One region of the Streptomyces sp. NBC_01283 genome, then DNA from elsewhere that is predicted to be linked to it. Evidence: riboswitches for the same ligand, from Rfam matches in the RefSeq annotation. Region 1 holds a riboswitch; each other region holds the start of a gene.
What was found. A riboswitch is a leader RNA that binds a small molecule or an ion and turns the genes downstream of it on or off. The one in region 1 is predicted to bind cobalamin.

Region 1 (5,320 bases):
GGGAGAGGAGGTCGAGCTGGTGCTGGACGTCCAGGTGGTTGGTGGGTTCGTCGAGGAGCAGTTCTCTGGGCTGCTGGGCCAACGCCCTTGCTATCTGCACCCGTTGGCGTTCGCCGCCCGAGAGCGTGTGCCAGGACTGGGCCGCCCTGTCGGACAGGCCCGTGCGGGTCAGGGCCTCCCGTACCGCCTCCTCGTCCTCGGAGGTCGGGAGCGACCACGCCCTGCGGTGCGGGATGCGGCCGAGTCGTACGACCTCCTCCACCGACAGCGCCACTTGCGTCGTGGCCTCCTGGTCCACCACCGCCACCCTGCGTGCCACCGTGCGGCGGCCCACGTCACGCAGCGGGTCGCCGTCCAGCGTGACCACTCCCGATGTCGGGGCCAGGACGCCCGCCAGGATGCGGAGGAGGGTTGATTTACCCGAACCGTTGGGGCCCAGGAGGCCGACCGTCGCCCCGGGGGGCGGGGCCAGCGTCACTCCGTCGACTATCAGGCGGCCCGCTGCCGTTCTGGTGACTCTGTCCGCCCGCAGGCCGGAACTGGCCGCGCTCATGTCGTCCTCCGGGTGCGGTAGAGGACAAGGACGAACGCCGGGACGCCGATCAGGGACGTCACCACCCCCACGGGAACCTCCTGCGGGTCGAGGACCGTACGGGCCAGCGTGTCCACCCACACCAGGAACACCGCGCCCGCGAGCGCCGTGACCGGGAGGAGGCGTGCATGCCCGGAGCCGACGAGCGCTCGGGCCGCGTGCGGCAGGACCAGGCCCACGAAGCCGATGGCGCCCGCGCTGCTGACCAGCGCCGCCGTCAGGAGGGCCGTGACGGAGAGCAGCATGAGCCGGGTGCGGGCCACGTGGACGCCCAGCGTCGCCGCCGCGTCCTGGCCGAACGCGAACGCGTCCAGAGTGCGCGCCTGCGTCAGACAGATCGCGAGGGCAGCGAAGAGCACCGCCGCGCACAGCCAGACGTCCGTCCAGCCCACCCCGCTCAACGAGCCGAGCAGCCAGAACAGGACGCTCCGCGTCGTCTCCGCGTCGCCCGACGTGAGGATCACGAACGAGGTGAGGGCGGAGAAAAGCTGCATCGCCGCCACACCGGAAAGCACCACCCTGTCGGCGCTTCCGCCCAGGGTGTGGCTCAGGAGCAGGACCAGCGCGAAGGAGCAGACAGCCCCGGCGAAGGCACCCGCCGAGACCGACACCACTCCCCCGCCGACCCCCAGGACGACGATCGCTACCGCGCCCGTGGACGCGCCCGACGAGACGCCGAGCACGAAGGGGTCGGCGAGCGGGTTGCGCAGGAGCGACTGGAGGACCGTTCCGCAGACCGCGAGGCCCGCGCCGCAGACCGCCGCGAGGAGCGTGCGCGGCATGCGCAGGTTCCAGACGATGCCGTCCCTGATGGGCGTCAGCCGCGCCTCTCCCCAGCCAAGGTGGGCCGCGACCGCCGACCATACGTCCGGTACGGAGATGTCCGCGGGGCCGATGGTGACGGCCACCGCGACGGAGAGGGCGAGGACGGCCAGGCCCGCGGTCCAGAGCAGGATCTGGCGTATGCCGCCGGGGGCGGCTCCCCCGGCTCCCCTCACTTGGCGAGCCCGAACTCGCGCAACGCTTCCGCGACTTGTTCCACGCCGTCCACCGTGCGGATCGTCGGGTTCATGGCCTGGCCGCTCAGCAGCACGTACCGCTTCTTCTTCACGGCGGTCAGGTTCTTGGTGACCGGATTGGTCTCCAGGAACTCGATCTTCTTCTTCGCGCTCTCGGCCGTCTGCGACTTGCGGGTGAGGTCTCCGATGACCAGCACGTCCGGGTCGCGGTCCGCCACCGTCTCCCAGTTGATCTGGGGCCACTCCTCGCGGGTGTCGTCGAAGACGTTCTTCGCGCCCAGTTCGCGGGTGATGATGCCGGGCGCCCCGCAGCAGCCCGCGATGTAGGGCGCGTCGGAGTTGGCGAACCAGTAAAGGATCTTCGCGCCCGACGCGTCGACATCCCGCGTCGCCTTCGCCACCCGGCCCTTGAGCTCCGCGATCAGGCGCTCGCCGCGCTTCTCGACCCCGAAGGCCTTGGCCAGGTCCCGCACTTCGCCGTAGACGGTGTCCATGGTGAGCGTCCTGACGCGGGTGCCGTCGCCGTCGCCGCTGTTGTCCTTGCCCGCGCAGTCGGAGGGCGAGACATAGGCGGGTACGCCGAGTTCGGCGAACTTGGCGCGGTCGGCGACGCCGCCCTTGCTGACCGTCGCCTCGAAGGAGGCGGTGACGAAGTCCGGTTCCTGGGCGAGGACCTTCTCGAAGGAGGGGTAGCTGTCGGCGAGGCGCTCGACCTTGGCGTTGTCCTTCGCCAGGCCCTTGAGCACCGGGTCGGTCCAGGTGCCGCTGCCGGCCATGCGGTCCGCGAGGCCGAGGGAGAGCAGGATCTCCGTGGAGCCCTGGTCGAGGGAGACGGCCCGCTGCGGCGGTGCCTTGATCTCCGCCTTCTTGCCGCAGGAGGTGAGGGTCAGCGGGTACCCGCCGGCCTTCTTGTCCGCGTTCGATGCGGTGGAGGTCGCCGACGGGCCGCCGCAGGAGGTCAGCGTGACGGCCAGGGCCGTGCCGAGGAGGAGGGCAGAAACGCGTGCACGACGGGCTGGCATACGTACACGACGGGCTGTGGAGGACACGAGATCCCTTGAGTCTCACGGCTCATACGCGGAGCCTGGCCTGCTTCGTCACCTCCGCCGCCCGGTGTGCGGACGAAGGTGCCAGCAGGTCTTCGGACTCGGGGATCGGCCGGGCGGGGCGCCTTCCCAGGCGTCCGTGGACGCCCAGTGGCCGTGGCCCCGCCCGTTCCCCCTCACCGCTGCGCGTCAGTTCCGGATTCGCACCGGATTCCCTGGCCCTGGTGTGGGTTGACTGGCGTGCGCAAGCTATCACGCGAGGTCAGGACGGCTGCTCGGGCCTCGGTGCGCCGCGGTAGGTGCCGAAGGACCACTTGTTGCCCTCGGGGTCCGCGATCGCGAACTCCCGGCTGCCGTACGGCTGGTCCTCGATCTCACGGATGATCTTGACGCCCGCGGTGCTGAGCCGCTGGTAGAGGTCGTCCACGCGGTCGGTGACGACGTACGCCCCGAAGGTGCCCGGCTTCAGGCACCAGTCCTGGGACTTCTCGTCGTACGAGCCGAGCATGATCGCGCCGCCCTCGGGCCAGTCGAGCTCGGCGTGGGCCACGCGGTCGCCGTCCTCGTAGACGGCGGTGCGCAGGAAGCCGACCGTGCCGACCAGGAAGTCGATCAGGGCGGGTGCGTCATGGGCCTGGAGGGTCGGCCACACATCGGGGGCGCGCCCGGCGGAGATGGGCTGGGACGGGGTCCGGGGCTGCTGCTTCTCGGTCGTGTTCATGGGTCCTACTCTTCGCTCCCGCCATGGCTCCCGGCTTGGATATTCCGGCACTCTTCGGCCAGCCAGCCGCTGGGGCTCGCGCCGGTGTACTGCCGGAAGTCCCGCACCAGGTGGGAGTGGTCGTAGTAGCCGCAGTCGGCGGCGACGCGGGCCAGGTCGGGGGCGCCGCCCGCCGCGACGGGGCGTACGACGGCGTTCCGTGCGCGCTGGAAGCGCATCAGGCGGCCCGCCTGCTTGGGGCTCAGGCCCGTCTCGGCGCGGAAGAGCGTGGTGAGCCGGCGTTCGCTGAGGGCGACGTGCCGGGAGAGGCCGCGCAGGGTGCCCACTCCCTGATGCCGGGCCAGCCAGGCCCAGGCCTCGGTGACCTCGGGGCGCACGGAGCCGCTGGACGTGTCGGCCGCGCGCTGCCTCAAGTAGGCGGACAGGGAGGCGAATCGCTCCTCCCAGGTGCCCTGCTCGCACAGCAGCTCCCGTACGTCGGCTGCGCGGCGCCCCATCACCTCCGCGCCGGGCGTCACGAGCTCACCGGCCAGTTCCGCGGCCGGTACGCCGAACAGGGCACGGGCGGCGAGCGGGTGGACGGCGAGCTGGATGCCCGCCTCGTGCTCGGGCCGTACGACGTAGGCCGGAGTCTGGTGCAGACCGCCGAGGACGATGTCCGTGCGGACGGCGTCGCGGCCGCCCGCCTGCTCGGGGGTGCCGCCGGTGACGACGGGGCCGTCCAGCGAGAAGATCAGCGTCAGGTACGGGGAGGGCAGCCCGCGGTGCAGGCCGGGCCGCTCGCCCTCCGTGCGGTAGCCGACGGCGGACACCACCATGCCGTCGAGCCGCGGGGCGGCCCGCACGAACTCCCGGGAGACGGTCTCCATGCCTCCCAGTATGCGACGGGCACGGCTCCGCAGCAGGCCGGAGCGGGACTCCGGGGCACGCCCGGAAGAGAACCCGGAGCAGACCGGGCAGAGAACCGGGAGCAGACCGGGCAGAGAGCCCCGCGCAGGCCGCGCGTCTGACGCTGCTACCCGCGCCCGCCCGTCCCATGCCCGTTCCGTCCGGTGATGTCGATCATGGGAATCCGCCGCCCGACCCCATACGATGACCCGCCGCTCCGGACGGGGCGCAGACCGCTCTCAGGGGGCACAAAACCATGGCAGTAAAGGCAAAGGGCAAGCTGGCCGTCATCGGCACGGCGGGCGCGCTCACCGCGGCCGTCCTCGCGGGGACGGCACTCTGGCCGAGCACGGACGCGACGGCCGCGGACGCCTCCGCCACGACCGCGAAGACCGCCGCGAGGACCACGGCCGAGCTGAAGCACTGGCCCAAGCCGGTCGCGAAGAAGCTGGGCAAGGTCATCGCGAAGAACGAGGGCAAGGGCGCGTACGCCGTCTTCGACGCGGACAACACGACGTACCGCAACGACCTGGAGGAGTCCCTCCTGCCCTTCCTGGAGATGAAGGGGGTGCTGACCCGCAAGTCGATGGACCCGTCGCTGAAGATCATCCCCTTCAAGGACACGGCGAAGCACAAGGAGAGCCTCTACAGCTACTACAACCGGCTCTGCGAGGTCGACGACCAGGTCTGCTACCCGTGGGCCGCGCAGATCTTCTCCGGTTTCACGCTGAAGGAGCTCAAGGGGTACGTCGACGAACTCCTCGCCTACGACAAGCCGATCCCCGCCGAGTACTACGAGGACGGGAAGCTGACGAAGACCGAGGTCAAGACGCCCGAGTTCTTCCCGGGCATGCAGGAGCTCTACAAGTCGCTGCGCAAGCACGGCATCGAGGTCTACGTCGTCAGCGCGGCCAGCGAGGACCTCGTACGCATGGTCCTCGCCGACCCCAAGTACGGCTACCACGTGAAGCCCGAGAACGTCATCGGTGTCGGCCTGCAGCTCAAGGACCGCGAGACCGGCGAGGTCACCAGCTCCCGCAAGGAGATCGCGGAG
Region 2 (5,320 bases), 3.2 Mb from region 1:
CTTCCTGGCCGCGCGCTGGCGCAAGGCCGAGACCGAGAGCCTGGACGAATGGGGCCTGGGCGGCCGCTCGTTCGGCACCTGGGTCACGTGGTTCCTGCTCGGCGGCGACCTGTACACGGCGTACACCTTCGTGGCCGTCCCGGCGGCGATCTACGCGGCGGGCGCGGCCGGCTTCTTCGCGGTGCCGTACACGATCCTCGTCTACCCGCTGATCTTCACCTTCCTGCCGCGTCTGTGGTCCGTCTCGCACAAGCACGGATACGTGACCACGTCCGACTTCGTGCGCGGGCGCTTCGGCTCGAAGGGGCTCTCGCTGGCCGTCGCGGTCACCGGCATCCTCGCCACGATGCCGTACATCGCGCTCCAGCTGGTCGGCATCCAGGCCGTGCTCGACGTCATGGGCGTCGGCGGCGGTCCGGACACCAACTGGTTCATCAAGGACCTGCCGCTCCTGATCGCGTTCGCGGTGCTCGCCGCGTACACGTACTCGTCCGGTCTGCGCGCTCCCGCGCTGATCGCGTTCGTGAAGGACGGTCTGATCTATCTGGTCATCGCCGTCGCGATCATCTACATCCCGATCAAGCTCGGCGGGTTCGACGAGATCTTCCGGGCGGCGAGCGACAAGTTCTCGGCGACGAACGAGGCGGCGGGCAAGCCCGTCGCGGGCCTCGCGCCGGGCGAGGCCGGGCAGTGGACGTACGCCACGCTCGCGCTCGGCTCCGCGCTCGCGCTGTTCATGTATCCCCACTCGATCACGGCGACGCTCTCCTCCAAGAGCCGCGACGTGATCCGCCGCAACACCACGATCCTGCCGCTCTATTCGCTGATGCTGGGCCTGCTCGCGCTGCTCGGCTTCATGGCGATCGCGGCCGGGGTGAAGGTGGAGAACGGGCAGCTGGCGATTCCGCAGCTGTTCGAGAACATGTTCCCCGACTGGTTCACGGGCGTCGCGTTCGCGGCGATCGGCATCGGCGCGCTCGTGCCGGCGGCCATCATGTCGATCGCGGCCGCGAATCTCTTCACGAGGAACATCTACAAGGACTTCCTCAAGCCGGACGCGACTCCGCAGCAGGAGATGAAGATCTCCAAGCTGGTCTCGCTCCTGGTGAAGGTCGGCGCGCTCGCCTTCGTCCTCACCATGGACAAGACGGTCGCGATCAACTTCCAGCTCCTGGGCGGCATCTGGATCCTGCAGACGATGCCCGCGCTGGTCGGCGGCCTGTTCACGCGGTGGTTCCACCGCTGGGCGCTGCTCGCCGGCTGGGCGATCGGCATGATCTACGGAACGGTCGCCGCGTACGGTGTCGCGTCACCGACGCAGAAGCACTTCGGCGGCTCGTCCGACGAGATCCCCGGCATCGGCGAGATCGGCTACATCGGCCTCACGGCGTTCGTCCTGAACGTGGTGGTCACCGTGGTCATGACCTTCGTCCTGCGCGCCATGAAGGCCCCTGACGGCATCGACGAGACGTCTCCCGGGGACTACACGGCGGACGCGGGCGACCCGGGTGTCGTGGAGGAGCTGCCGCCGGCCACGGCGGGAGCGCCGGGCGGGCACTGAGGTTCCTCGTACGTGTGTGACACGGGCCGCCGGAGCAATCCGGCGGCCCGTTGCCGTGCGTGCGCCCTCATGGGGCCTTGTAGAGCTCCGTCCGGACCCGTGCCGCGGCCTTGGCCGCCGAGGAGATCGCCAGATCCTTGTGGGGGCCCGCGTCCACGAGCACGAGCACGCCGCCGACCCGCACCTCGACCTTGTAGTACGGGGTTTCGCCGTCGTGTTCGTCGTCGCCCTCGGTCCTCGTGGTCTCCAGGATCGCCTCGTCGCCGAGACCGGGCAGCTTCTCGGCCGTGTGGTGCTCCACCACCGGGGCCGCGTCGGTGTCGACGGTGACACTGGGGCACGCCTGGTGGAGCTGCCGGCGCAGTTCGACGTGACGCCCTGCCCGCCCGGCCCGCATCGAGACCAGACTCTGGGAGACGACGGGGTCGCCCTCGTCGGCCATCGCCCCGGGGAAGGGGCGGATGGTGTGGCCGGCACTGGCTCCGCGCAGGGAGAACAGTTCCCTGCTCGCCTTCGCGCCGGGAGCACAGGTGCCCCAGTCACCGCCTCCGTAATGCTGGTTGTAGAGCCCCGTGGTGGCGTTGAGCGTGTCGGCCCGCACCCCGACCGCCTTCGCGGGCAGCAGGGCGGCCTTCAGCTCGGCGTCCGTGAAGAGCTTGCGGGGGTCGGCTTCGCCGTCGACACCGGCGGCCGTGGTCGGCTTCGGGGTCCGTGTGTGCTCCGCCGTCGTCGCCCGACCGCCGTCCCCGCACCCGGTGAGCGCCAGCAGCAGTACGGCCGCACAACCCGCACCCAGCCCTCGCACGGCACCGCCCCCTGTTCGGCCTTCAGTTCGGCCGCCACCCTAGAGGACCGGAGGGGACAGCCGCTCCGACACAAGATGTGGGGCTGCCGCCCAGGGCCAGCACAAGATGTATGCTCGTGCTCGCTGTCGCCGCAGGGGAATCCGGTGCAAGTCCGGAACTGTCCCGCAACGGTGTACGAGTACGCATTTGTCGTGCTCTCAAGTCCGAAGACCTGTCGGCAGCGCGCCCGTTCCGACCGGTCCGGGTGCCAACGTCGTCCGGGCCTCGTGGAATGGGCTGGTGGACGCGGAGCGCAGCCCTGCCCAGGGGCGGGCGCCCGTGTGTCACTCATCCCTCCGCGGGCCCAGAGCCGAGCGAGGGAGTGCTCCACGTGACCATCGCGCCAGCCGAACCTGCGTCAGCGCAGACCACCGACGGTCAGCAGACCGCCGACGGCCCAGGAACCGCGCTGCTGCGTACCCTGACCGACCTCACCGCCGACCTCCCCGACGCCGACCCCGGCAGAGTCGCCGCCGCCGCGCTCCGCGGCCGCTCGGCCCGCGCGGACCTGGCTGAGCTGCGGGAGCTGGCGACCGAGGCGGCCGCGGGGCTCATCTCCGAGGACCCGACGTATTCGCAGCTCGCGGCCAGGCTGCTCAGTCTCAGCATCCGTGACGAGGCGGCGTCGCAGGGCGTGCGCTCCTTCTCCGATTCGGTCGCCGTGGGTCACCGCGAGGGCCTGATCGCGGACCGCACCGCCGCGTTCGTCACCGACCACGCGGAGCGCCTCGACGGTCTCGTGGAGGCCGCCCTGGAGGACGGCGCCGACTTCCGGTTCGGCTACTTCGGCCTGCGCACCCTGCACAGCCGCTATCTGCTCCGGCACCCGATCACCCGGCACGTCATCGAGACCCCGCAGCACTTCATGCTGCGCGTCGCGAGCGGCCTCGCCGAGGACGGCAGCGTCCGCGCCCTGGACGAGGTCGCCTCCCTGTACCGCCTGATGAGCCGCCTGGACTACCTGCCGTCCTCGCCGACACTCTTCAACTCCGGCACCCGGCACCCGCAGATGTCCTCCTGCTACCTCCTCGACTCGCCGCTGGACGAGCTGGACTCCATCTACGACCGCTACCACCAGGTCGCGCGCCTCTCCAAGCACGCGGGCGGCATCGGCCTCTCGTACTCCCGCGTCCGCGCCCGCGGTTCGCTGATCCGCGGCACGAACGGCCACTCCAACGGCATCGTGCCGTTCCTGAAGACGCTGGACGCCTCCGTCGCCGCCGTGAACCAGGGCGGGCGGCGCAAGGGCGCCGCCGCGGTCTACCTGGAGACCTGGCACTCCGACATCGAGGAGTTCCTGGAGCTGCGCGACAACACGGGTGAGGACCAGCGGCGCACGCACAACCTCAACCTCGCGCACTGGATCCCGGACGAGTTCATGCGCCGGGTCGCCGCCGACCAGGACTGGTCGCTGTTCTCGCCGGCCGACGTGCCCGAGTTCGTCGACCTGTGGGGCGACGAGTTCGACGCCGCCTACCGCAAGGCCGAGGCCGCCGGGCTCGCCCGCAAGACCATTCCGGCCCGCGATCTGTACGGCCGCATGATGCGCACCCTCGCGCAGACCGGCAACGGCTGGATGACGTTCAAGGACGCCGCCAACCGCACCGCCAACCAGACGGCGGAGCCCGGCCACACGGTCCACTCCTCCAACCTCTGCACGGAGATCCTGGAGGTGACGGACGACGGGGAGACGGCCGTCTGCAACCTGGGCTCGGTGAACCTCGGCGCGTTCGTGGACACGGACGCCGGTGACATCGACTGGCAGCGGCTCGACGAGACCGTCCGCACCGCCGTCACCTTCCTCGACCGCGTGGTCGACATCAACTTCTACCCGACCGAGCAGGCCGGGCGCTCCAACGCCAGGTGGCGTCCGGTGGGCCTGGGCGCCATGGGTCTGCAGGACGTCTTCTTCCAGCTGAAGCTGCCGTTCGACTCCCCCGCCGCGCGCGCCCTCTCCACCCGCATCGCCGAGCGGATCATGCTCGCCGCGTACGAGGCGTCCGCCGACCTCGCGGAGCGCAATGGCCCGCTGCCCGCCTGGGAGAAGACCCGCACCGCGCGCGGCGTCCTGCACCCCGACCACTACGGCGTCGAGCTGACCTGGCCGGAGCGCTGGGCCGCGCTGCGGGAACGTATCGCCGCGACCGGCATGCGCAACTCGCTGCTTCTCGCCATCGCGCCGACCGCCACCATCGCGTCCATCGCGGGCGTCTACGAGTGCATCGAGCCGCAGGTCTCCAACCTCTTCAAGCGCGAGACGCTGAGCGGTGAGTTCCTCCAGGTCAACTCCTACCTGGTGCAGGAGCTGAAACGGCTCGGCGTCTGGGACGCCCAGACCCGCGAGGCGCTGCGCGAGGCCAACGGCTCCGTGCAGGGCTTCAGCTGGATCCCGGCCGAGGTGCGCGACCTCTACCGCACCGCGTGGGAGATCCCGCAGCGCGGCCTGATCGACATGGCCGCCGCGCGCACGCCGTTCCTGGACCAGGCGCAGTCCCTGAACCTGTTCCTGGAGACGCCGACCATCGGCAAGCTCTCCTCGATGTACGCGTACGCCTGGCAGCAGGGTCTGAAGACCACGTACTACCTGCGTTCGCGCCCGGCTACCCGGATCGCCCGCGCGGCGGCGGGCAAAACCGAAGCCGCCGCCCCCGTGCCCCCGCAGGCAACCGCCGAAGAGGCTGTCGCCTGCTCCCTGGAAAACCCCGAGTCCTGCGAGGCCTGCCAGTAATGCCCACCCGTCACCCGACCACCACCCCCGATGGACAGCGCTTCGCGCCGGAAGCCGCCCCCACCAACGCCGACAAGAACCTCCTGGACCCGGGCTTCGAGCTGACCCTGCGTCCCATGCGCTACCCGGACTTCTACGAGCGCTACCGGGACGCGATCAAGAACACCTGGACCGTCGAGGAGGTCG
Region 3 (5,320 bases), 470 kb from region 1:
GTCGGGGCGAGGTCGCCGAAGAGCTGGTTGCCGTCCGCGTCGACACCGACCGCGTCCCGCGCCGTCAGGCGGTCGTACGGCACCCCGCTGGGGGTGACGAGGATCGTGCCGCCGACGCGCACCGAGACATTGCCCGAGGTGCCGACCACCAGACCGTCCGCCACCGTTCTGCGGGCCGCCGCCACCAGCTCTTCCCACGCCCGCTCCATCGCACCCTGCCGGCCTTCGTCGCCTTCGCCCCGCTGCTCCGTCATGCGGTGATCCTGCCAGCAGCCCTCGCCGGGATTCCGGTTTCGGCCACGGGCAGGCCGAGAAGGCGCCCCTCTGCGCCACCACCCCTACGGGGTGATCAGGATCTCTCCAACGGATCGCCGGACCGCTGAAGAGGTTCGCCCGGGGGCGGCCGGGCACGGGCCAGGCACCCCAGAAGCCCGGAATCCAGGCTTCCGGCCGCCGCTCCGGGCGATCTTCGTCAGGGCCCCGGCACAACCGGAGTGACAGTGCCGCGCATTGGGTCACCGCACGGCCCGACCCAGTTCACTTTCCGTTCACCCACATTGCCTACGTTCCACTTGCCACTGACGTCCAACAGAAGCCTGGGTAAATGGAACACATCACGCTTCTCCTCGGGATCGTGATCGTTACCGCTCTCGTGTTCGACTTCACGAACGGTTTCCACGACACAGCCAACGCGATGGCGACCACCATCTCGACTGGCGCTCTCAAGCCCAAGACGGCGGTGGCCATGTCCGCCGTGCTGAACCTCGTCGGCGCTTTCCTCTCCGTCGAAGTCGCCAAGACCATCTCCGGCGGCATCGTCAACGAGGACGGACTGAAGACAGAGGTGATCTTCGCGGCCCTGGTCGGCGCGATCCTCTGGAATCTGCTGACCTGGCTGGTGGGCCTGCCCTCCAGTTCCTCCCACGCACTCTTCGGCGGCCTCATCGGCGCCGCTGTCATGTCGATGGGCTGGTCGTCGATCAACGGCGGCACCGTCGTCACCAAGATCCTGATCCCCGCGATCGCCGCGCCCCTGGTGGCCGGCATCGCCGCGACGCTGGCCACGCGCCTGACGTACCGCATCGGGCGCAACACCGACACCAGGGCGACCGCCAAGGGCTACCGCACCGGTCAGATCGCCTCCGCCGGCCTCGTCTCGCTGGCGCACGGCACGAACGACGCGCAGAAGACCATGGGCATCATCACGCTCGCCCTGATCACCGGCGGCGTCCTGAACCCGGGTGCCAACCCCCCGATGTGGGTCATCGTCTCGGCCGGTGTCGCCATCGCGCTCGGCACGTACCTCGGCGGCTGGCGCATCATCCGCACCATGGGCAAGGGCCTCACGGACCTCGCGCCGCAGCAGGGCTTCGCCGCCCAGACCAGCGCCGCGACCGCGATCCTCGCCTCCTCGCACATCGGCTTCTCGCTCTCCACCACCCAGGTCTGCTCGGGCGCCGTGATGGGCGCGGGCCTCGGCCGCAAGGGCGGCGTGGTCCGCTGGTCCACGGCGACCCGGATGTTCGTCGCCTGGGGCCTCACCCTGCCGGCCGCCGGTCTGGTCGGCGCGGGCGCGGAGTTCCTCACCAAGCAGGGCCCCTGGGGCGTCGCGGCGACCGCCGCGCTGCTGGTGGCCGGCTCGGCCGTGATCTGGGTGCTGTCCCGGCGCAACGCCGTCGACCACACGAACGTCACGAACGACGAGCCCGGCGCTCTCGACGCCGAGCCCGCCGGTGTCGTGACCACCGCGATCGCCGCCGTCAGTCCGCCGCCCACCGGGTCGGCCGTGACCAGCACCGACGTCGACCTCGTCAAGACCACCATCCCGGCCCCGACCAGCACCGTGGCGGACCCCGCCCGGCCCGCAACGGTGTAAGGAAAAGTCAGCATGGACATCGACTGGGCAGCTCTCGGCTCCGTCTTCGGAGTCAGCCTCGCGGTGACGGTGGCCCTGGTGGGCCTGTTCACCCTCGGCATCGTCGGCCTCGCCAAGCGCGAGGCGGCGACGTCCGGCGCCCCCTCGGCCGCGGGCGGCACCGCCGCGGCGGCACGCACGGGCGCGTACGTGTGCTTCGCGCTCTGCGCGGCGGCAGTGGCGTACGGGATCTATCTGATCGTCGCCTGACGACGGCGGTTCTCAGTGGGGTGCGGGACGCTTCGGCGTCCCGCACCCCACTTTTGTCCGTGGGCTCGGCAAGGAGCCGTCAGAGGCCCGGCTGTGGGCCTCAGCACACTCTCCCGTCGCAGGTCAACGGCGAGTTGACGGGCCTTCGCGGGCCGTGGTGGACTGCCGGAGCCAATACGGCAGCAGGAGAGGAAGCCGGTGCGAATCCGGCGCGGTCCCGCCACTGTCATCGAGGAACTGACTCCTCGGAAGCCAGGAACTCTCGCCGCCGATCACGTCGAACCAGGGCGCGGACACCCTGAGTGAGGACATATCGCCATGCGCGGCCGCCCATTGCCGGACCAGTTCCCGAGCGTGAGCTCTCCTCTCGGCACAACGGCCGGCTGAACCGATGCGTGCCGATCGCGACTTCGCGTACGGCGCCGCCGCCGGCCTCCTCGGTGACCTGTTCCTCGGCGATCCCCGCCGCGGGCATCCGGTCGCCGCGTTCGGGCGGGCCGCCGCTGCCGTCGAGCGTGTGCTGTGGCGTGACCACCGCGGGTGGGGCGCCCTGCATGCCGTGGTGTGTGCCGGAGGTGCGGCCGGTGCCGCCGTCCTGGCCTCTTCTCTCGTACGTGACTCGCGCGCCGCATCCGTCGCGCTGACCGCCGCCACCACCTGGGCCGTGGTCGGCGGCACCTCGCTGGGGCGTGAGGCGCGGGCCGTCGGCGGCGCGCTGGCCGCCGGGGACATCGAGGTGGCGCGGGAGCGGCTGCCGCATCTGTGCGGCCGGGACCCGCAGGCGCTGGACGCCGACGGCATCGCGCGCGCCGTGGTCGAGTCCGTCGCCGAGAACACCTCCGACGCCGTGGTCGGGGCGCTCGTGTGGGGCGCCGTCGGCGGCGTTCCCGGGCTCGTCGCCTTCCGGGCCGTCAACACCCTCGACGCCATGGTCGGGCACAAATCCGCGAGGTACCGGCGCTACGGCTGGGCCTCCGCGCGGCTCGACGACGTACTGGGGTGGCCCGGGGCCCGGCTCACCGCCGTGCTCGCGGCTGCCGCCGGGGACGCGCCGCGGGGAGCCCTGCGCGCCTGGCGCGGCGATGCGGCGAAGCATCCGAGCCCCAACGCGGGGCCCGTCGAGGCCTCCTTCGCCGGGGCGTTGGGCGTACGGCTCGGGGGGACGCTCTCGTACGCGGGGCGTGTCGAGCACCGACCTGTCCTCAACGAGGCCGGGCGGGGCGTCGAGGTCGCCGACATCGAGCGGGCCGTGAAGCTGTCGCGGCGGGTCGGGCTGCTGGCCCTGGGCGTCGCCGCGGCCGTGAGCACACTACGGAAAGGCAGGGCCTCATGAGCGGTGGACTGCTCGTCGCCGGGACGACGTCCGACGCGGGGAAGAGCGTCGTCACCGCCGGGATCTGCCGGTGGCTGGCCCGCAAGGGGGTCTCCGTCGCGCCCTTCAAGGCGCAGAACATGTCCCTCAACTCCTTCGTCACGCGCGAGGGTGCCGAGATCGGGCGGGCCCAGGCCATGCAGGCGCAGGCCGCCCGGGTCGAGCCGAGCGCGCTGATGAACCCCGTGCTGCTCAAGCCGGGCAGCGACCGCAGCAGCCAGGTCGTCCTGATGGGCAAGCCCGTGGGCGAGATGAGCGCCAGGGGCTACCACGGAGGGCGGCAGGAAGCGCTGCTCTCCACCGTCGTGGGATGCCTGGAGGAACTTCGGGGCAGCTATGACGCCGTGATCTGTGAAGGCGCGGGCAGTCCCGCCGAGATCAATCTGCGGCGTACGGACATCGTGAACATGGGGATCGCGCGGGCCGCCCGCTTCCCCGTGGTCGTGGTGGGAGACATCGACCGCGGGGGCGTCTTCGCCTCCTTCTTCGGGACCACCGCGCTGCTGAGCGCCCAGGACCAGGAGCTGGTCGCCGGGTACCTCGTCAACAAGTTCCGGGGCGACGTCTCGCTGCTCGAACCGGGGCTCGACATGCTCCATGAGCTCACCGGGCGGCGGACGTTCGGTGTGCTGCCGTTCCAGCACGGCCTCGGCATCGACGAGGAGGACGGGCTCCGGGTGTCCCTGCGGGGCGCCGTGCGGGAGTCCGTGGTCGCTCCCCCGATCGGTGCGGACGTGCTGCGGGTCGCCGTCTGTGCCGTACCGCTGATGTCGAACTTCACGGACGTGGACGCGCTGGCCGCCGAACCGGGCGTCGTCGTGCGGTTCGTGGACCGGGCCGAGGAACTCGTCGACGCCGACCTGGTGATCGTCCCCGGCACGCGCGGGACCGTGCGTGCCCTGGAGTGGCTGCGCGAACGCGGCCTCGCGGACGCCATCGCCCGGCGTGCCGCCGAGGGGCGGCCCGTGCTCGGGATCTGCGGCGGCTTCCAGGTGCTCGGCGAGCACATCGAGGACGACGTCGAGTCGCGGGCGGGCGCCGTGGACGGGCTCGGACTGCTGCCCGTGCGCGTCCGGTTCGAGCGGGAGAAGACCCTCGCGCGGCCCGTCGGCGAGGCCCTCGGAGAACCCGTCGAGGGGTACGAGATCCATCACGGCGTCGCTCAGATCCTGGGCGGAGAGCCCTTCCTGGACGGCTGCCGTGTCGGCGAGGTGTGGGGCACGCACTGGCACGGCTCGCTGGAGAGCGACGCGTTCCGGCGGCGTTTCCTCACCGAGGTGGCCCGCGCCGCCGGGCGCCGATTCGTGCCCGCGCCCGACACCAGCTTCGGCGCACTGCGCGAGGAGCAGCTCGACCTGCTCGGCGACCTGATCGAAGGGCACGCGGACACGGACGCGCTGCTCAGCCTGATCGAGACCGGCGCACCCGCCGGTCTCCCCTTCATCGCACCGGGGGCACCCTCATGACCGTCCTGCTTCTGTCCACCGCCGACACGGACCTCCTTGCCGCCCGTGCCTCCGGCGCCCCCTACCGCATCGGCAACCCGACCCGGGTCGACGTGCAGGACGAGCTGCCCGCGCTGATCGAGGGCGCGGACGTCGCCGTCGTACGCCTGCTCGGCGGCAAGCGTGCCTGGGAGGACGGGCTCGCGGCGCTGAAGGCCGCCGGGATCCCGACGGTGCTGCTCGGCGGCGAGGCCGTGCCGGACGCGGAGCTGATGGCCGAGTCGACCGTGCACGCGGGGTCGGTGGCGGAAGCCCTGCGGTATCTCGTCGAGGGCGGCGCGGAGAACCTGCGTGAGCTGGTGCGGTTCCTCAAGGAGG
Region 4 (5,320 bases), 5.3 Mb from region 1:
GCAGCTCCGTGACCGCGATCCCCCAGGGCAGGCGGAGCCCCGCCTGGCCCAGGAGGTCCCGCTGGGCGAGCATCTCCGCGACCGGCCCCGTACGCACTCCGGAGGGAGTCAGCAGGGCAGCGTCGTCGGCCCAGCGCAGGGCCAGATCCACGTCATGGGTGGCCATGACCACGGTCGTCCCCGCGTCCCGCAGGCCTTGCAGGGTGGTCAGGAGGCGTTCCTGGCCGTCGGGGTCGAGCCCTGCGGTCGGCTCGTCGAGGATCAGGACGCGGGGCCGCATCGCCACGGCGCCCGCGATGGCCGTCCGTTTCCGCTGGCCGTAGGAGAGCAGATGCGTGGGGCGGTCCGCCAGGGCGCTGATGTCGAGCGCGGCGAGCGCCTCGGCGACCCGGGCCCGCACCTCACCGTCCGGCAGCCCCAGGTTCAGCGGCCCGAAGGACACGTCCTGTTCGACCGAGGCGGCGAACAACTGGTCGTCCGGGTCCTGGACCACCAGCTGAACCGTCGTCCGCAGCCGGGTGAGGCTCTTGCGGTCGTACGTCACGGGGGCTCCCCCGACGGTCAATCCGCCCCGGTCCGGCCGGAGTCCGCCGCTCAGCAGCCGCATGAGGGTGGTCTTGCCGCTGCCGTTGCGCCCGAGCAGCGCGAGGGCGCGCCCCTCGATGACGTCGAAGTCCAGGCCGCTGAGCACGGTGGGCCCGTCTTCGTACGCGTAGGAAGCGGCGCGCAGAGCGACCAGGGGCCCGCTCGGATCGCTGGAGGCGCGCGGCTCGCTCAGGGAGGAAGCCTTCATGGAAGAAGCCATTTCAGTACGAGGGTGAGGGCCGCGAGGCCCGTGAGAAGGACCGCGCTCGCGGTCACGAAGCGCCGGGAGATCCGGGCCTCCGGCACGAGCACCCGCAGGGTTCCGTCGTACCCGCGTCCGGCGAGCCCGGCCTGCAGCCGGGTCGCCCGGTCGAAGGCCCGTACGAACGCGGTGGCCCCGAGGCCGCCGAGGGAACGCCAGGTCGCGGCACGGGTGGTGTGGCCGAGCCGCGCGGCCTGCGCCTGCCGGATCCGGCTCATGGAGTCCAGGAGCAGGAAGCTCATCCGGTACATGACGAGGGCCACGTCGACGACGGGTGCCGGCACGCCCGCCTTCACCAGGCGGGGCAGCAGGTCCGACATGGGTGTGGTGAAGGCGAAAAGCAGGACGCCCAGCGAGGCCGCCGACGTGCGCAGGAGCAGACCGCCCGCTCGCGCGGGGCCGCCATCGGCGAGCGTGACGAACCCTTCGGGCCCGCCGAGTTGGACGATGAGGGTCAGGGCGCCGGTGACGCAGAAGCCGAGCGGCACGCGGTAGGCGCGCCACAGTTTTCGGGGCGGCACACCGGCCGGTCCGAGCAGCACGGCGAGCGCGGCGACGAGCACGAGGGCGGCGCCCGGCCAGGGCGGCAGGGAGACGGCAAGGACGGTGAGGCCGAGCCCGAGCACGGCTTTGTCCACGGGGTGGCGGCGGCGCCAGCGACTGCTGTGCGCCGCCGCGTCGATGGGCAGCACGCGGGATCAGACCTGCTCGGTCGTGGTCCGGGTGCTGTCCACGTCGGCGGTCCGTTCCGCGGTTCCTTCCGCGGTTCCTTCTGCGGTCCTCTTCGCGGGGGCTTCCTTCGCCGACGCGATCTCCGCGCCCTGCCGGCGCCCCCTGCGCAGACCGAAGTAGTACGCGAGGACGCCCGCGCCCAGCGCCGCCTGCAGCGCGAAGAGCGCCGACTCGATCTCCCCGGAGGGGGGTTCGTACAGCGGCGAGAACCACGGCTCATAGTCCGGCTTGTTCTCGGTGATCGCGGTCTCGGCCTGGGAGTCGGACCCGGTGAACGGCTCCTTCTTGTCGTCGCCGAGGCCGAGCGCCAACGGCAGCACGGCGAGCGCGGCGACGATGACGAGGAGCAGAGTGTTGATCTTCGCGTTCCGGCTCATCAGGCGCTGGCCCCCGACTCCGTCTTCGTGTCCGTCTTCTTCCCCTGCAGCAGGACGCCGAGCCGTGTGAGCTCGCCCTTGCTCGACTGCACGAGCAGCCGCATCACCAGCACGGTGAGCAGTCCCTCGCTCACCGCGAGGGGGATCTGCGTGACGGCGAAGATGCCGCCGAACTTGCCCAGGGCGCCGACGAATCCGCTGCTGGGGTCCGGGAAGGCCAGGGCGAGCTGGACGCTGGTGACGCAGTACGTGGACAGGTCGGCGACGAACGCGCCGAAGAACACGGCGACCATGAGCGGCGCGTCGAACCGCTTCAGGAGGCGGTAGACGGCGTATCCGGCCCATGGCCCGACGATCGCCATGGAGAAGACGTTGGCGCCGAGTGTGGTGAGTCCGCCGTGGGCGAGCAGCAGGGCCTGGAACAGCAGTGTGATGGTGCCGAGCACCGTCATGATCGGCGGCCGGAACAGGATCGCGCCGAGCCCGGTGCCCGTCGGGTGCGAGCAACTGCCCGTGACGGAAGGGATTTTCAGTGCGGAAAGGACAAAAGTGAAGGCTCCGGAGGCGCCCAGGAGCAACGTGCTCTCAGGGTGCTCCTTGACCTCACGGGTCAGGGAGCGGACTCCGTGGACGACGAACGGCGCGGACGCTACACCCCAGGCGATCGCGTGCGCCGGTGGGAGGAAACCCTCGGCAATGTGCATGGCTAAGCAGACCCTCTCCAGCACCTCGTGGATGGACAACGCGCCTTGGCCGGTCTCCTGGCTGACGGGTCGTACCGACCGGACTCCGCCTTCCCGGGTGCGTGTGCACCCAGTGGCTGCCGCGAGGGCTGGAGCCGGACTTCCCGATCACAGTGGCGAGGGCCGCACCGGCATCACACCGGATTTCCCGAGCACCAAGGCGTGGTGACCATAGTGCGCATCCGAGTTTCCTGACAACTTGTGGGGTCGCCCCACCTGTGGCACGCGCGAGCGCACACGACCAGGGGCGTACGCCCCTGATCAACCCCTGTGCATCGGCTCGTGCACACCCGAAACGGGCCACGTTTCGCGGGAGACCGCCGCCTCCCCGCCGCGCAGCACCGCGAGCGTCCGGGCGGGGTGGCGGGGCCCGAGGAAGACGACGACGCCTTTGCCGTCGGGTGAGGGGTGGGTCGCCTGGGTCCAGCCCTGGCGCTCGTAGAAGCCCATGGCCTGCGCCGACCGGACCGAAGTCAGCAGCCAGACACGGTCGTCGGGAGCGCCTTCGGCCATCGCCGCCAGCAGGGCGGCTCCGATTCCGGTGCCCTGCGCCGCAGGGTGCACGGCGAGTTCGTCTATCTCACGGGCCCCGCACAGCCACGACCGGGCGCGCCCGGCGCCGAGTCCGGCCGCCGCCTGCGGATAGCAGCGGTCGGCGGGAAAGGGCTCGGGCGTGGTCCACCCGGTGGTGAAGCCGACGACGTCCGTCCCCTCCAGTGCGATCACCGCGGTGAACCCGGGACGGCGTACGTCGTCGCCGAGCCGGACCATGAATTCCGCCACCCTCTCCTCGTCCTCGTGCCAGGGCGGCACACGGAAGGCATCGGCGTAGACGGTGCGCAAGGCGGCGCCGTACGCGAGGAGTTGATGGCCCCGCAGTAGCCGGACGACCGCCGCCATCAGGCGGCCCTCGCCGCGGCCGCCCCCGGCCGCAGGGCCGCGTACGTCAGAGGGGCGGACGGGTCGACCGACACGTCCCAGGGGGCGGGCTCGGCCCCGGCCCGTACGAGCAGGTCGCCGACGGCGGCGATCATCGCACCGTTGTCCGTGCACAGGGTCATCGGGGGCACGCGCAGCCGCACACCTTCGGCCGCGCACCGCTCCTCGGCGAGCACACGCACCCGCGAGTTCGCGGCGACACCGCCGACCACGACGAGGGTGCGGACGCCGTGATCGCGGCAGGCGGCCAGCGCCTTGCGGGTCAGTACGTCCGCGACGGCCTCCTGGAGCGAGGCCGCGCCGTCGGCCACCGGCAGCTCGCGCCCCGCGTGCCCCTCGGCCCAGCGCGCGGCGGCGGTCTTGAGTCCGGAGAAGGAGAAGGCGTACGGGGCGTCCTTCGGTCCGGTGAGCGGGCGCGGGAAGGCGACCGCGCGCGGATCACCGCTGCGGGCCGCGCGGTCGATGGCGGGGCCGCCCGGGTAGGGCAGGCCGAAGACGCGGGCGGCCTTGTCGAAGCACTCGCCCGCCGCGTCGTCCAGGGTGTCCCCCAGGTGCACGATGGGATCGCGCGCCAGGTCCCGGACGAGCAGCAGCGAGGTGTGCCCGCCGGAGACGATCAGGACCACGCAGGGATCGGGCAGCGGGCCGTGCTCCAGCGTGTCGGCGGCGACATGCCCGGCCAGGTGGTGCACGCCGTACAACGGGACGTCGAGCGCGTACGCGAGGGTCTTCGCCCCCGCGAGGCCGACCTGCAGCGCGCCGGACAGGCCGGGACCCGTGGTGACCGCCACCGCTCCGATGTCGGACAGCTTCAGGTCCGCCTGGTCGAGGGCGTTTTGGACGACCGGGGTGAACGCGTGCAGATGCGCTCGTGCGGCGATCTCGGGAACCACGCCGCCGAACCGGGCGTGCTCGTCCATGCTGGACGCCACCGCATGGGCGAGCAGCCGCCCCTGCGAGACGATCCCCGCTCCGGTCTCGTCGCAGGACGACTCGATCCCCAGCACAATGCGCCCCGCTGCCACCGGCATCTCCTTCACCCACAGACTTTCTGCGTGGGAAGTGTAGTTGCAAGCCATGTGCAATAAGACCTCCGGGCGGTGTCCCCACCGCCGGGTGGCTCCGTGTCTCACCTCACGGTCCGGAATGTGATCAGTACTGCCCAAGACGCCGACCACCCTCTAGCCTGATGGGTGCAGCTGGTTCGCCCTGCCCGCCAGGCAGACGCGTCGCAAGAGGGAACCCGGTGGAAATCCGGGACTGCCCCGCAGCGGTGAGTGGGAACGACCGCCGTCATACGCACTGGGTCCGTCGCGGACCCGGGAAGCGACGGTCAGTAGGAACCTGCCTCGGCAGGTGTGCCCGCGAGTCCGAAGACCTGCCCGTTGCCCGTACGTGATCCCTCATGTGCGGACATCCCGGTGACCTCGTGGGCGGGTCGGCGTACAGATCAGGTGGAGCACCGCGCCGGTGGCGCGCGTCCGGTCCGCCCGGTCCGTCATCCCTTCGCGTCCGTGTCCCGTCCCCGGGATTCTCAGGAGTCATCTCGCGAAGGAGATTTCCGTGACAGCGAAGTCCGCAGCCGCGGCAGCACGGGCCACCGTGTACGGCTACCCCCGCCAGGGCCCCGACCGGGAGCTGAAGAAGGCCGTCGAGGGCTATTGGAAGGGCCGCGTCACCGC

Region 2: linked by a shared signal. The riboswitch ahead of OG302_RS15230 (ribonucleoside-diphosphate reductase subunit alpha) and the one ahead of OG302_RS29710 (ABC transporter substrate-binding protein) in region 1 are both predicted to bind cobalamin.
Region 3: linked by a shared signal. The riboswitch ahead of OG302_RS31835 (cobalamin biosynthesis protein) and the one ahead of OG302_RS29710 (ABC transporter substrate-binding protein) in region 1 are both predicted to bind cobalamin.
Region 4: linked by a shared signal. The riboswitch ahead of OG302_RS06205 (energy-coupling factor ABC transporter permease) and the one ahead of OG302_RS29710 (ABC transporter substrate-binding protein) in region 1 are both predicted to bind cobalamin.

Annotation. Positions count from the first base shown of each region.
Region 1 covers NZ_CP108430.1:6,561,671-6,566,990, reverse strand. The annotation lists gene OG302_RS29720 (ABC transporter ATP-binding protein) at 1-553, opposite strand, end outside; gene OG302_RS29715 (FecCD family ABC transporter permease) at 550-1,590, opposite strand; gene OG302_RS29710 (ABC transporter substrate-binding protein) at 1,587-2,633, opposite strand; cobalamin riboswitch at 2,726-2,912, opposite strand; gene OG302_RS29705 (VOC family protein) at 2,920-3,378, opposite strand; gene OG302_RS29700 (helix-turn-helix domain-containing protein) at 3,384-4,247, opposite strand; gene OG302_RS29695 (haloacid dehalogenase-like hydrolase) at 4,523-5,320, shown strand, end outside.
Region 2 covers NZ_CP108430.1:3,371,060-3,376,379, forward strand. The annotation lists gene mctP (monocarboxylate uptake permease MctP) at 1-1,561, shown strand, start outside; gene OG302_RS15225 (hypothetical protein) at 1,629-2,366, opposite strand; cobalamin riboswitch at 2,464-2,601, shown strand; gene OG302_RS15230 (ribonucleoside-diphosphate reductase subunit alpha) at 2,738-5,134, shown strand; gene OG302_RS15235 (ribonucleotide-diphosphate reductase subunit beta) at 5,251-5,320, shown strand, end outside.
Region 3 covers NZ_CP108430.1:7,029,221-7,034,540, reverse strand. The annotation lists gene OG302_RS31850 (class II aldolase/adducin family protein) at 1-254, opposite strand, end outside; gene OG302_RS31845 (anion permease) at 605-1,876, shown strand; gene OG302_RS31840 (hypothetical protein) at 1,889-2,125, shown strand; cobalamin riboswitch at 2,266-2,408, shown strand; gene OG302_RS31835 (cobalamin biosynthesis protein) at 2,517-3,458, shown strand; gene OG302_RS31830 (cobyric acid synthase) at 3,455-4,963, shown strand; gene cobN (cobaltochelatase subunit CobN) at 4,960-5,320, shown strand, end outside.
Region 4 covers NZ_CP108430.1:1,305,998-1,311,317, forward strand. The annotation lists gene OG302_RS06190 (energy-coupling factor ABC transporter ATP-binding protein) at 1-793, opposite strand, end outside; gene cbiQ (cobalt ECF transporter T component CbiQ) at 790-1,539, opposite strand; gene OG302_RS06200 (energy-coupling factor ABC transporter substrate-binding protein) at 1,546-1,956, opposite strand; gene OG302_RS06205 (energy-coupling factor ABC transporter permease) at 1,956-2,660, opposite strand; cobalamin riboswitch at 2,690-2,888, opposite strand; gene OG302_RS06210 (GNAT family N-acetyltransferase) at 2,961-3,599, opposite strand; gene tsaD (tRNA (adenosine(37)-N6)-threonylcarbamoyltransferase complex transferase subunit TsaD) at 3,599-4,669, opposite strand; cobalamin riboswitch at 4,822-5,039, shown strand; gene metE (5-methyltetrahydropteroyltriglutamate--homocysteine S-methyltransferase) at 5,202-5,320, shown strand, end outside.